DNA from 3 places in the Sporosarcina sp. GTC18466 genome. Region 2 is predicted to be linked to each of the others. Evidence: riboswitches for the same ligand, from Rfam matches in the RefSeq annotation. Region 2 holds a riboswitch; each other region holds the start of a gene.
The links. A riboswitch is a leader RNA that binds a small molecule or an ion and turns the genes downstream of it on or off. The one in region 2 is predicted to bind thiamine pyrophosphate.
Positions count from the first base shown of each region.

Region 1: another riboswitch for thiamine pyrophosphate. It lies ahead of ACZ5FK_RS06780 (ABC transporter substrate-binding protein); the one in region 2 lies ahead of thiC (phosphomethylpyrimidine synthase ThiC).
Region 3: another riboswitch for thiamine pyrophosphate. It lies ahead of ACZ5FK_RS06495 (3-oxoacyl-ACP reductase); the one in region 2 lies ahead of thiC (phosphomethylpyrimidine synthase ThiC).

Region 1 is NZ_AP044037.1:1,391,908-1,396,647, reverse strand. Features, by position in the region: gene ACZ5FK_RS06785 (NAD(P)-dependent malic enzyme) at 1-184, shown strand, start outside; gene ACZ5FK_RS06780 (ABC transporter substrate-binding protein) at 1,080-1,997, opposite strand; TPP riboswitch at 2,102-2,209, opposite strand; gene ACZ5FK_RS06775 (lactate 2-monooxygenase) at 2,288-3,499, opposite strand; gene ACZ5FK_RS06770 (CitMHS family transporter) at 3,809-4,740, opposite strand, start outside.
Region 2 is NZ_AP044037.1:2,642,786-2,647,525, reverse strand. Features, by position in the region: gene ACZ5FK_RS13080 (hypothetical protein) at 75-488, shown strand; gene ACZ5FK_RS13075 (hypothetical protein) at 501-941, opposite strand; gene ACZ5FK_RS13070 (hypothetical protein) at 1,062-1,232, opposite strand; gene thiC (phosphomethylpyrimidine synthase ThiC) at 1,251-3,026, opposite strand; TPP riboswitch at 3,170-3,285, opposite strand; gene ACZ5FK_RS13060 (GNAT family N-acetyltransferase) at 3,363-4,139, opposite strand; gene ACZ5FK_RS13055 (cupin domain-containing protein) at 4,325-4,740, shown strand, end outside.
Region 3 is NZ_AP044037.1:1,335,300-1,340,039, forward strand. Features, by position in the region: one part of gene ACZ5FK_RS06490 (IS3 family transposase) at 137-362, shown strand; one part of gene ACZ5FK_RS06490 (IS3 family transposase) at 362-1,275, shown strand; gene ACZ5FK_RS06495 (3-oxoacyl-ACP reductase) at 2,057-2,806, opposite strand; TPP riboswitch at 2,925-3,024, opposite strand; gene ACZ5FK_RS06500 (VOC family protein) at 3,089-3,514, opposite strand; gene ACZ5FK_RS06505 (nucleoside hydrolase) at 3,544-4,455, opposite strand; gene rbsK (ribokinase) at 4,476-4,740, opposite strand, start outside.

The DNA.
Region 1 (4,740 bases), 1.3 Mb from region 2:
AACGGATATTAATGAAGAGATGAAGAAAGCGGCGACCCACGCAATCGCCACGCTGCTCACGGATGACGAAATCCACGCCGACTACATCATCCCCGACCCATTCGATCCGCGCGTCGTCGAAGCGGTCACGGAAGCGGTCAAAGAGGCAGCCGTGCGCAGCGGGGTTGCCACGCTGGAGAACTAATAGGAAAAACGTTGCCAGATGGTCTGGCAACGTTTTTTTTTGGCAGACAGGAGATTCTACAGGTGGCGAGGGCAAGTAAGCAATGACTTGTCCATTTGAAGCAATCCAGCTTGAAAAGCGAGCAATCCACCGTCCGAAAGAAGCAACTAGCACTGCCAAGTAAGCAACGGGATGCCAATAGTAAGCAACCCTCGCGCCAAACGAAGCAATCGGCCCGCGCCGAGCCACGCGGCTTGCCAAATCAGCAATAGGTTGTCCGATCGAAGCAATCCAGCTTGGAAAGCGAGCAATCCACCGCCCGAAAGAAGCAACAAGCGCTGCCAAGTAAGCAACAGGACGCTAAAAGTAAGCAACCCCCGCGCCAAACGAAGCAATCGGCCCGCCCGAGCCACGCGGCTTGCCAAGTAAGCAATGGGTTGTCCGTTGTAATCAATCCAGCTTGAAAAGCGAGCAATCCACCGCCCGAAAGAAGCAACTAGCACAGCCAAGTAAGCAACAGGACGCTAAAAGTAAGCAACCCCCGCGCCAAACGAAGCAATCGGCTCTCGCTGAGCCACGCGGCTAGTCAAGTAAGCAATGACTTGTCCGATCGAAGCAATCCAGCTTGAAAAGCGAGCAATCCTCCGCGCGAAAGAAGCAACTAGCACTACAAAGTAAGCAACACGTCGCCAAAAGTAAGCAACCCGCACGCCAAACGAAGCAATCGGCCCGCGCCGAACCAAGTGGCTTGCCAAGTAAGCAATGGGAGGTCCATTGGAAGCAATCCAGCTTGAAAAGCGAGCAATCCACCGCCTGAAAGAAGCAACAAGCACTACAAAGTAAGCAACAGGACGCTAAAAGTAAGCAACCCTCACGCCAAACGAAGCAATCCCCCGCACGCCAAGCATTCCTTTCCTTACTTCACAACCGCCCGTTTCCCAAGCAAGCTAAGCTCGTTCGTCCAGTATTCCTCCGGGTGCACGGTATGTTGGATTTTACCTGCAGCCCGCAGCCAGTCCTGCAGCTCGCTGTAGTAGTCGGCAGACATTGAAAAGTCGAACGTGAAACAAGGGAGCGTCGCATCCATCGTCTTGACGGCAAGCGCATCATCGCCTGCCTGAATGTACTCCAGATAGATCGCCTTGGCTTCCTCTTGATTCGTAAAAATGAAATCAATCGCTTTCCGGAAGACGCGGACAAATTTATGGAGGCTCTCCTCGCGCTCCCTCAGCACCTTCGAATTAGTGATCAAGATCAGCTGGCAGAAATCAGGGATGCCCCAGTCCTTCAGCGCAAAGAAATCGACATCGAGCCCTCTATGCCGTGCTTCTGTCACTTCAAAATTGTTGAAGATCAGCGTCGCGGCATCCGCTTTGCCGCTCTCCAGCGCATCCGTATGATAGAAACCGTTATTGACCGGAATGAAATCATCATAGCTGCACGCGGCGCCGTCATGCTCTGCCATCGTCCGGACAATCGCGAGCCCGCCGAGCCCCGGCGCACCCGGATATTGGATGCGCTTGCCGATCAGATCACGCGGCCGCTCGATCCCTTTCCCTTTTTCGAACATCACACCGCCGTTCGTATGCAAAAAGCGCGCGAACCCGACGACATCCTCGCCCGCCGCCCGGTCCTCGACCAAGTGAAGAGGCTCCGTGATCGCGATATCCATCTTGCCCGCTTTGATTTCATCAATGGCATCAAAATGCTCCTCCGGCTCGACCATTTCAATCTCCAGCTGCTCGTCCGCGAACCAGCCTTTCTTCATTCCGATAATGAGCGGCATATGATCCGGATTCAAGAACCATTCCAGCCCGATTGTAATTTTCTCCATGTGTTTCGTCCCCCTTTAGGTGATCAATTCATTCAATGAATACAGATACAAAAAAACGGATTCCGCCCGGAAAGGGGGAATCCGCCTACTACACCAATATTGTGTGATATGCATGCCCGCTTTCCTACGCTGGTATGAGCCAGATCAGGTTCAAAGGGTCAAAGGCACCGGCCTTCTCTCAGCTTCCTCACGAAGCACCCCTAGCAGTCTCGTATTCATTTGGCTTCATCATAGCATAGGCACAGGGGGAGGGGAAGGGAAACACGAGGTTCGCCTCCTTCAGCACCATCTTACCTAAACGCCCTCTCGATCACATCTGCGTGAAGCCCGCTCACGGAGGCTTGTCCGGCAAGTCCCATCGTCAGATCAAAATCCGCCAGCATGTTCTGCAGCACTTCCTTCACGCCTTCTTGTCCGGCAACGGCAAGTCCATACATCGCAGGCCGGCCGATCAGCACGGCAGATGCTCCAAGCGCGAGCGCCTTCAAAATATCCGCTCCTCTCCGGATGCCGCTATCCATCAAGACGGGCACTTTCCCGTCCACGGCTTCGCAAACTGCCGGCAATGCATCCAGAGCACCGACAGCTCCGTCCACTTGCCGCCCGCCGTGATTCGAGACGATGATGCCGTCGACGCCTTTTTGCAAAGCTAGCTTCGCGTCTTCAGGGTGAAGGATCCCTTTTAAGATGATCGGCAGCGTTGTATGCTCTTTCAGGAAATCAATATCCTCCCATGTGAGCCCCGTATTGCCGAAGATGGTAGTCCAGTGCATGATGGCAGCCGTCGGATCTTCTTCAGGCGGCGCAGAAAGCTTTGAACGGAACGCCGGGTCGGTGAAATAGTTGCCGACGCCTTCTCCGATTAAAAATGGCAAATACGCATTGCGCAAGTCATGCTCCCGCCACGCCATCATCGCTGTATCAAGGGTCACAACAATCGCCGAATATCCGGCGTTTTCCGCGCGCTCCAAGAAGCTGGCAGTAACCTCCTTGTCGCGACCCCAATAGAGCTGGAACCAGCGAGGCGCGTCCCCGACGGCTTCAGCGATTTTTTCCATTGGGACAGTGGAGGCAGAACTCGCGATGAACGGAATGCCAAGTTCCGCGGAAGCCTTTGCAGAAGCCACTTCACCGTGCTCATGGATGATGGACTGGACACCGACCGGAGCGAGCAGGACGGGGAACGGATAGGTCTTGCCGAACAGGTCGACCGATAGATCACGCGTATCCACATTCCGCAGCATGCGGGGCACGATATTCCATCTATCAAAGGCCTCGCGGTTATTCTTCTCCGTCTGTCCGCTGCCTGCAGAACCGGCAATATAATAGTACGGACCGTCTTTCAGCTTCTCGCGGGCCTTTTCCTCCCATGCCTCCACCTGTACAGGCAGCCGGTCCGGACCGGGCTGGATCATGTTCATATAGATCTGGTACTGCACACTATTTCCGATGTTTTGCAAGATATGATTCTCTCCCTTCATCAATTGTTTAAATTGTATCATATTTTCAGAACTTCGTAGAGAGGGGAGGGTACAGAGGGCTGGCGGCCACTGCTGAATAGTAAGCAACAACCTCCTTTCCTGCTGACGCAATCAATCTAAACCTTTGTAAGCAATCAACAGGCAAAACGAAGCAACTTGCTCTTTATTACAAGCAATTAACGCCAACAAGAAGCAATCCTTATCGCAAAATAAGCAATCACTCCTTCGAACGAAGCAACCTTGCCCCAAAAGGAAGCAATCGTTCCTCCCGGCTAGACAAAAAAGAAAGACGCCGACTCGAAGCCGCACGCCTTTCATTCATGTATTCAATCAAATCACAATGACACCTAGCAAAACAGAAACAATCAGCAACACAATGCTCAGCCCCCACATCATCATGAAGGAATAGCGGATATGCTTGCCCATCTCGAGTCCTGCGAGTCCGAGCGCGAGCCAGAGGGCAGGCGACAGCGGGCTGACGAAGGTGCCGATGATGTTGCCGACGATCATGGCGTATGCCGTGGACAGCGACGGGATGCCGAACGAGCTTGCGACTTGTTCAACGATCGGCAGCAATGCAAAGTAATAGGCATCTGTGCTGAGCAGCAAGTCGAACGGCAAGCCGAGCGCCCCGATGATGAGGTGCAAGTACGGACCGACGAAAGCCGGCAGGACGGAGACGAGGTCTGTCGCGATGGACGTCAGCATGTTCGTCCCGTTCAGGATGCCGAGGAAGGAGCCTGCGGCAAGGATGATGGAAGCCATCAAAATTCCGCCTGGCGCGTGCGCTTTGATGCGCGCCATCTGGTCGTCGACTTTCGGGAAGTTCAGCGGCAATGCGATACTGACGCCGATCATGAAGGCGAAGCCGGCCGGGATGATGCCCCAGACAAGGACGCCGATGACCGCGATGGCGAGCAGCGCGTTGATCCAGATCAGGTTCGGACGGGCGAGGCTGACTTCCGCAGCGGCCGCAGCCGTTTGGGCGCCAGCGACTGACACGTCGTCCAGTTCATCTTCCGCTAGAGCGCCCGCTTTGCTTTTCTTAGCGATACGCCGTTTCTCACGGTATCCGAGAGCAACAGCGATTCCAATCAGCAGCACAAGTCCGATGATCTGGATCGGGATGAGCGGCCGCCATAGCTCGGTCACGTCGACATCGAGCACGGAAGCGGTCCTGCCGAGCGGCCCGGCCCACGGGACCATGTTCATGATCGAGGCGGCTGTCCCGACGAGCATGAGCAATAAATACGGATTCATTT
Region 2 (4,740 bases):
GTTCGCCAGTGACGTCATAAACGACCCGCATTTGCTCAGTTGGCAACGGGTCGTTTTTTATGGAGGGATACCTTTTGGAAAGTCGCATTTCATTCAAAGCAGCGGCCATTGCTGCGTGTGTAGCTGCCGCTCTTTTTATCGCACTTTTATTTACATTTCATCATCAAGCGCCGCTTTTGATCGATCTGAGGAACCCCTATGACCGCAATGTGAAAAACCACCAGGCCGCGGATTCCTTTATCGCCGGAAAAAATAATCGGCTGGACGTTTTGACGGCGGTGCAGGAACGTTTTGAATTGCGCCGGAAGAGCGGCGGGATTCTTGTGAAGGAATATAAGCTGGACGGTAAACAGAAAGAGTTTGTCCAAACTGGCACTTGCGGCACGTTCACGTCTTTAGATATGGATTACGGCGGACGAATGCTGTTGCTTTCGGGGTGCGGGCCATCCGGGGAGGATACCATCAGTCTCGGCAGCTTGTCTTACTAGAAGCGGCGCGGCTCAGTCCCGTTTTGCCGCGTCTGCCAAAAAGCGGGTCGCTTCATACAGATCATTTGTGCAGCACAATGCCCGCTCGGGACTTGAGACAATCCGGTCTTCCGCTTCGGCGTATTCCTCGGCACTGACCCGCCCAAACAACTTCCGCCATTTGTTCTCCTTCTCGAGCTGCTCGACCTCTTTGCGGATGGCTTCATGGTCTATTTTATTGATCATGAAAAAGCGTCTTGTCACATCGACATGGGAAAAACGTTCTTTTATGTCAGCGATCACGGCTTGGTCATATTCGGCAAGCTCAATCAATTCACTCGTCCCTACATTATCAGCCGCGTCAGCCAGCTGTTCGTCCCATTCCATGTATGTCTCATCAGAGACGGTGTCAGGCACATAGATGCCAACATTGTAAAACACAGTCTCGCTGTCTTTCTTTTTCTTTGTAAACATAGAAATCCACCTCGCATTTTGATCGGTTTCTGCTTTATGTATATATACGACCGTGCAGCCGATTCGTTTCATACATCAAGAAAGATGCCGGAAATGTTTCGTGCCCGGCATCTTTCTTGATTAATAGTGGTAATTCTCCACAAGCTTGCACTTGCGGCAGATCTGATGTGAACGTGCCATTTGAAAGTCATGCACGCAACGATCCTGAAGTTCTTTGAGTTCCCTCTCCAGCCGTGACAACTGCTGTTTCCCTTCGGCAATGTCCGCAAGCAGCCGGTCGATCACCGTCATGCCCATCCCTCGTTCCCGTCAAGTATAGATTTGTCCTCCGGCTTCTTGAAACTCCTTCGCCTTTTCCTCCATGCCCTTTTCAATGGCAGTCATCCCGTCAAGCCCTTTCTCGTCCGCGTATTTACGGATATCGTGCGAAATTCTCATGCTGCAGAACTTCGGGCCGCACATCGAGCAGAAGTGCGCAATCTTCGCCCCTTCTGCTGGCAGCGTCTCATCGTGGTATTCCATCGCCCGCTCCGGATCCAGGCTCAAATTGAATTGGTCACGCCAACGGAATTCGAATCGTGCTTTTGAAAGTGCATCATCGCGCTTCTGCGCACTTGGATGCCCTTTCGCGAGATCTGCCGCATGGGCCGCGATTTTATACGCGATGACCCCTTCCCGGACATCTTCCCGGTTCGGCAATCCTAAATGCTCCTTCGGCGTCACATAGCAAAGCATCGCGGTGCCGAACCAGCCGATCATCGCCGCCCCGATTGCAGATGTGATGTGATCATACGCTGGCGCAATATCTGTCGTCAGCGGTCCGAGCGTGTAGAAAGGTGCTTCCCCGCAAATCTCCATTTGCTTGTCCACGTTTTCTTTGATCAAATGCATCGGGACATGTCCCGGCCCTTCGATGATCACTTGGACATCGTGTTTCCATGCGATCTTTGTCAGTTCTCCGAGAGTCTCAAGCTCCGCGAACTGCGCTTCGTCATTGGCGTCCGCGATCGAGCCCGGCCGCAAGCCGTCTCCGAGCGAGAAGGAAACATCATACATTTTCATGATTTCGCAGATCTCTTCGAAGTGTGTGTATAGGAAACTCTCCTGGTGATGGAGGAGGCACCACTGCGCCATAATGGACCCGCCGCGCGAGACGATCCCGGTGACCCGTTTCACAGTGAGCGGAATATAGCGGAGCAGTACGCCAGCATGGATCGTAAAGTAGTCGACGCCTTGCTCTGCCTGTTCAATCAGCGTATCGCGAAACACTTCCCACGAAAGGTCTTCCACTTTTCCATTCACTTTTTCAAGAGCCTGATAGATCGGAACCGTGCCGACCGGGACCGGCGAATTGCGGATGATCCATTCCCGTGTTGTATGGATGTCTTTACCAGTCGACAGGTCCATCATCGTGTCTGCACCCCACCTAGTCGCCCACGTCATCTTCTCCACTTCTTGTGCGATATTCGAAGTGACGGCTGAGTTTCCAATGTTCGCATTGATCTTCACGTGGAAGTTGCGTCCGATGATCATCGGCTCGGCTTCCGGATGGTTGATGTTCGAAGGGATGACCGCACGCCCCCTTGCGACTTCTGACCGTACAAACTCCGCATCCAGCCCTTCACGGATTGCGATGAATTCCATTTCGGGCGTGATGATCCCATTTCGCGCGTAATGCATTTGCGTCACGTTCTTTCCGGCTTTCGCCCGGAGCGGTTTGCGTTTCAGGAGCGGAAACTGCTCATGCTCCTTCTCTTTTCCAGCTCGGTATCCATTATCCTCGGGCCTCACCTTTCTACCTTCGTATTCCTCGACGTCTCCGCGTTCTAAAATCCATGGCTTCCGGAGTTCCGGCAAGCCTTTGCGGATGTCCACTTCATGGGCAGGGTCGGTGTATTTGCCGCTCGTGTCATAAACACGGAACGGCGGGTTGTCGAACTCGCCTTCTTCTGTGATCGTCGGCGACAATTCGATCTCCCGCATCGGCACCTGGAGATCTTCTCGGCTGCCCTGCACGTATACTTTCCGGCTTGCCGGGAAGCAGGAATGGATGTGAATCGGTGTGTCTTCTGTCATTTTTGTCATTTCGTCATCGTCCCCTCATTTTTTATTCGGGTGACCTATGACTCTATCCAATACAGGGAATTTGAGCCCGCAAAGACGCAAAAAGACCGGATCCTCATCATGCGGACCCGGTCTTAAACACATACGTCTGCCGTATGCCAAATTATGTTTAAGAGAAACTTCCCTACGCTGGTACGAGCCAGATCAGGTCCAAAGAGTTAGGAAAAATCATCGCTTTTCCCTCTCAGTCCGGACTATCCGGACACCCCTAGTTCAACAGTATTCATTTGTTCGAACACTTTCAGTTTACCTGACATTTATGCAATGTCAAGTTCTTCCTTGATTTGTAATGCAACTTTACCCTCTTTCAGGCGACTGGCAGCCTGCCATTTGCGCAAGGCACTGAAATCCGTACTTCTCTAGAATCGGCCTGCTCATCGGGCTGGCATCCACTGTGAGGAACCGGTAACCGTGTTCCCATGCTTTCTTTGCCCGTACGGAGAGCATCGATGTGTAACAGCCCTTTTTGCGATACTCGGGCAATGTCGAGCCGCCCCATAGACTCGCGAATGATGAGTTTTCCTCAAAGTACATCCACGAGGCGCTGATCAGCTTGTCCCCCTCATAAAGTCCATATAGGAAAAGCGAGTCGGGATCGTTCTGCTTATCTCGCCAGAGCCGGGTTCCCAGTTCATCATGCGTATCCGCCCATATGAAATCCATGAGTGAAATGATTTCGCAGATGCCCTTTTCGTCTGTTATTTCGGTTACCGTCAAGGGAGCATCTCCGGTCACGAGCGGATGGCTCTCTTCCACTTCCAAAACCATGAGCGCCTCAGGAGGTTCGCACTCAAACCCTTCCGTTTCAAGAAGCTCCTTCAAGTTGCCGGGCTTGTCATAGCTGTATACTTTCCACTCGAACCCGGAGCCTTGCCCGTTGAAATAGGCGAGTTCCTCCCGTATAACGCGGCTTGCGTTCTCTTCATTCACATCGGATGCGATGATGAACCCTCTCTCGCCGTGCTGTGAGACATGACGGATGACGTGCTCCGTCTCTTCCCGGATATAGCCTGGCGTCACTAGATGGCGCCGCAATTCATGATCATATAAATCCAGGATCTGTTGCCGATTCACGCGGATCCCTCCTTCTAAAAAAACTCATCCATCAGTTGATAATACCTCACTTTTGCCCAGTCAACATCAACATGCCCGTATCCATTCAGGAAGGATAGCACATTCTCGGTTTTCAAACGGCAGCATTTCGGGCCTTTTCATTCACATGACTCCGGGCCTTCGCATACCTTAGAAAGGCAATGACCATGGCCCAAGGGAGTGATGGAATCATCGAGAAGCATGACGTGGATTTCAAAGATCCGAATTTGCAGTATGCCTACGATTTGAGCAAGAGCCGGTTTTTCACGAAAAATGAACGCAATTATATAAATGTACTAAGCCAGGAGCAACTGAAGACGCTTGGCAATGTAGTTCTGTTAGATGTTTTTCTGGGCGGAGACAATGGCGTGGAGCCTCATTACCATTCAAACGCAGATGAATTGATTTACGGTATCACGGGTGAGACGGTCGTGTCGATGATCAATCCCAAGACAAATGAATTGATCAGCTACCGGATCGGCCCACAGCAAGCCGTGACAATTCCGCAAGGCTGGTGGCATTATTTTAATGCAAGTGGAGAGAACACGCACGTCCTCACCATCTATGACACAGCGAAACTGGA
Region 3 (4,740 bases), 1.3 Mb from region 2:
TTTTCTATGGTTGCTTGCCACAGGACTACTTATTCTTACTATCAAAGATATCTATTCTCTACTTGGAGCTAGTATAGATGTATGGACACAAGTTAGTTAAGTCTCTATCCTAAACAATAGAGAGGACGTGTCCGGAATGAAACAAAAACGTTACAACCACGAATTCAAACAAACAATCGTCGAACTCTACAGAGCTGGCACGCCTGTGAGTGATCTCAACCGCGAATATGGTGTATCTGAAGTGACCATTTACAAATGGATCAAAGCGCACTCCCCAATTGAAAATGGAGACGGTTTGACACCCGCTGAAATTGCGGAGATCCAAAAGGAAAATCTACGCCTCAAGCAGGAGGTAGACATTCTAAAAAAGGCTATGACCATATTCGCGAAAAAGTGACCGACCAAGAGATTATCGACCATATCGAACAGGAGAAAGAAAACCACCCTGTTCAAGTTTTGTGTGACGTGCTAGACATGCCAAGAAGTACGTACTATCAATCATTCCATAAAGTGAAATCCTCGTATGAAACGGAAAACGAGGCGATTTTAGAACGCATAAAAATCATACATGCGGAGAGTAAAGGCCGCTATGGTGCGCCTAAAATTCATCAACTTCTCAAAAAGGAAGGCTACGCTGTCAGCGTAAAGCGTGTCCAGCGCCTTATGAAAACAGAAGGAATTCGATCTGTCATCACGAAGAAATACCGTCCAACTTCATCGGACAGCCAAGTAGAAGAACGCGACAATGTATTAGATCAAGATTTTAAAACGACGACCATCAATGAAAAATGGGTGGCCGATATTACGTATATCCATACACTGAGAGACGGTTGGTGCTACCTGGCCTCTGTATTGGATTTACATACGAAGAAAATTGTAGGTTATTCTTTTTCTAAATCCATGACAACAGAACTCGTCTTACAAGCATTAGCCAACGCAATTGATGTCCAGCAGCCTGAAGAGGGGCTGATCCTTCATACCGATTTAGGCAGCCAATATACGAGCGAGGACTTTCAAAAAGCAGTAAAAGCAGCGAAAATGGAACACTCTTTCAGTCGAAAAGGCTGTCCGTATGACAACGCCTGCATCGAGTCTTTTCATGCCACATTAAAGAAGGAAGAAATCTATCAAACCACTTATCTAGATTTTGAAGCAGCACGAATTGCCCTCTTCCAGTACATTGAATCCTGGTATAACCGGAAACGAATCCATGGGGCAATTGATTACTTGACGCCGCAGCAACTCGAGGATCAGTGCAGACAGGTAGCTGCTTGATCGTTAGATGTCATTAGGACTTCGATTCAACCTACCTACACATTTTTCAGGAACGACATCCATGGACTGTACTTCCTGTATCCAGCGAAAGCTGTCAAGTGCGGGCTTTCACTTGACTGGTTTCGCTGGATACAGGACCATCCATGAATGGATGCCGTTTCTGACAACGACTTAACATTTTTGTGTCCAGGATATTGACATAGATCCAACTCAAGACTAAAAGTGCAATAGATAAAAATAAAGAACTGTAATACACAGGCTATTTGCCCCTTGTTCCATAATAAGGCGCCATTCTGGAGTAGGGAGTGTACATCTTTGGTAAGCGCAAAAATCCCCACCGGCTAGTAGATGGGGATTTCGAGTACACTTATCTCGATTTATTTGGTATACCGCACTCCTGTGGAAGTATATAAACAGTAAATTTTATTGAGAAAGGGATGGGTAAAATGAAGTATTTATTGATTTTGATTTCTCTCGTACTGGCTGTGGTTACATCCAGTTTAAATATTCATACTGACATTACATCTGTTATTTATGGATTGTCAGCGTTAGGTTTAATTTTAGGAGCATATTTCAGTGTTAAAAAGCCGAAAGAAAGCAAAGGATCTTAAAAAGTGGATACTTCAACCATCTGGCGCGATTGTTGAATAGTACATAGCAAGTAAAAACGCACAGACAACACTGTGCGTTTTAACTGCTGTTTATACTGCTAAGTAAAGTAGCCATGCTGATAGTGATACAAGACTTGGAGGAAGACCTCTGTCCGCCTGAAATTACGCGGTCAATTCATGGTCAGGCCGCCATCCACGGTGATGTTCTGACCCGTAATGCCGTCTGCCTGCTCTGAGCAAAGGAAAACGACCGTGCTTGCGACATCTTGAGGCGTCGTCACCTTCTTCAGCGGAGTGGATTGTGCAATCAAGTCGAACACTTCCGGCGTTGTCACGCTGCTGGCATCCGTCGTTTTCAATAGACCGCCCGATACGACGTTCGCTCGGATGCCGTATTGGCCGAGTTCTGCCGCAAGATTACGCGTAAAGCCGATCAACCCTGCTTTCGCAGTCGTGTATTCGTGATACGGCACGACCGGGTTTTGGAACAGGTTGGTGCCAATGCTGATAATACCGCCGCTCTTTCGTTCCATGAATTGCGGAATTACACTTTGCGAGATATTGAATGCCGCTTTCAACGTGCCATCCAGCTGTTTCTGATAATCGTCCCACGACAGATCCTTGAAGGCTTTCTGTTTTGTCGGATCGAATTTAAAGTCTACGAGGGCATTGTTGACGACGACGTCTATGCCGCCGAAATGGTCCGCCGCCTCTGTCATCATCCGGTCCACTTCTTCCCGGTTCGTCACGTCTGCCTGGATGGCAATCGCCTTCCCGTCCGCTTCAGCTGCAAGCTGCTCTGCCGCCTCCCGGCTCTTGTTATAATTGATGACCACTTGAAATCCTTGCTCCACCAATGTCTGCACGATTGTTGCGCCGAGTCCTCTGCTCCCGCCTGTCACTACTACTGTTCTGCTCATCTTGAACACTCCCACTTCTTTAGTTGATCAAACAAAAAAATACGCAGCCTTCCCGTAGGAAAGTTGCGTAAAGTCATTATGTACATATCAAAAACAAGGCATACGCGCCCACATTATATGTATCGAGTTTACACTTTCCTACGCTAGTATGAACTAGTTCAGGTTCAAAGGGTTCGAGTCAAACTCGTCTCAGTTACATAACACCCCTAGTGCATATCATTCAGTTATAGCCCCATCGTATAGTTTCCTGGATGGTAAGTCAAGGTCATGGTTCCTTTCCTTTCAATCAACCCCGCCAGCCTCTGGATAACTGCAAAGCTCCACTAACGTGCCATCCGTGGAAATCGGATTGATATAAATCAGTCTTCTGCCCCTCGCATTGGTCCGCAATGTATCTTCCAGGAAACGCACTCCGTTACTTCTGGCGTCTGCAATCGCTTGATCGAGGTCATCGACTCGGTACGCAATGTGGTGGACCCCTTTTCCCCGCTGCCTGATGAAACGGGCGATCGGAGAGTTCTTATTCGTCGGTTCCAGCAGTTCGATCAGCTGCTCTTCCGTCCTCACGACCGCCACATGCACTTCCACGCCCGGCGCTGTGCTTGTGTACCGGTCCTCCAGCGATCCGTTCAGGACATTCAGATAAAAAGGAAGGGCGTCCTCAATGCTTCTGACAGCAATTCCCGTATGATCGTATACATGTTTCATTCACATTCCTCCCTGGATTTCCGACCCGTCTATAAAACCCGCTCCAGGAAGTGGTGAAGAAATTGCTCCGCCTTGACCTCGGTGCACACTTGGACTTTTGGATTGCCGCTAGATGACGGTACCGTTTTCCCTGTCTCTTCCCCTTCCAGGACAACCGTTACATTCCACTCTTCCGTTTGGACAAAATCCGGATTGATTGCAACGCCCACAGCTAACGGATCATGCAAGGCGCACCCTCCGATGCCCGGTTCGAATGTCTCATAGGCTGCCATATAGAAACGCGTCATGTCCGCAAAAAACCGGGCTTCGTCAGTTCCTTTAGCACGCCAGCTCTCTAAGGCCTCTTCTGGTAAAAGGGTCTTCATCGTTACATCCAGGCCAACTACAGTGACTGGCAGCCCGGAGGAAAAGACAAGCTCAGCCGCTTCCGGATCCGTATGTATATTCGCTTCACTGAACGGCGTGACATTTCCAGGGACGAAAACGGCACCGCCCATCAGGATGATCTCTTTGAAAAGTGGGACGATGGCAGGATCCTTTTGGATGGCTTGCGCAAGATTCGTAAGCGGGCCGACAGGGATCATCGTGATTTCATGCGGACGCTCTTTCACTTGGCGGATGATGAAATCCACCGCGTGTTCTTGCTCCGCTTTTGCTGCAGGAAGTGGAACAAAGCTATTCCCGAGCCCATCTTCTCCGTGAACATGCAGGGGGAAATTCCCTATATCGCGTTTGAGCGGCTTTGCAGCACCCCTATACACAGGCGCCGTCTTCCCTATCTTTTCCAGGACCGCTAGTGTATTGCGTGTCGTATTTTCAACCGAGTTATTCCCGAAGCATGTCGTCAGCCCGATTACATCGAGCTCCGGGGAATGCATGGCATACGCGATCGCCATCGCATCATCAATTCCGGTGTCAACGTCTAGTATGACTGGTTTCATCTTAATTCCTCCGTTTCAAATCAAAGTAATGGATAGGCCTTCAAGAAATCTTCCACTTCTCTTTTCGTCGGCATGCCTGTCTGCGCTCCGAGCTTCGTAACAGAAATGGCTGCGGCCACATTTGCAAATTGGCAGGCTTCCTCCATTGCAAAGCCCTCGCATAACGCATAGGCCAATGCACCATTGAACGTATCCCCCGCTCCTGTAGTGTCGACGACTTCGACTTTGGCAGCGGGTATCGTTACAGAGTCGCCATCTTTGTACAGCATAACCCCTTTGGACCCT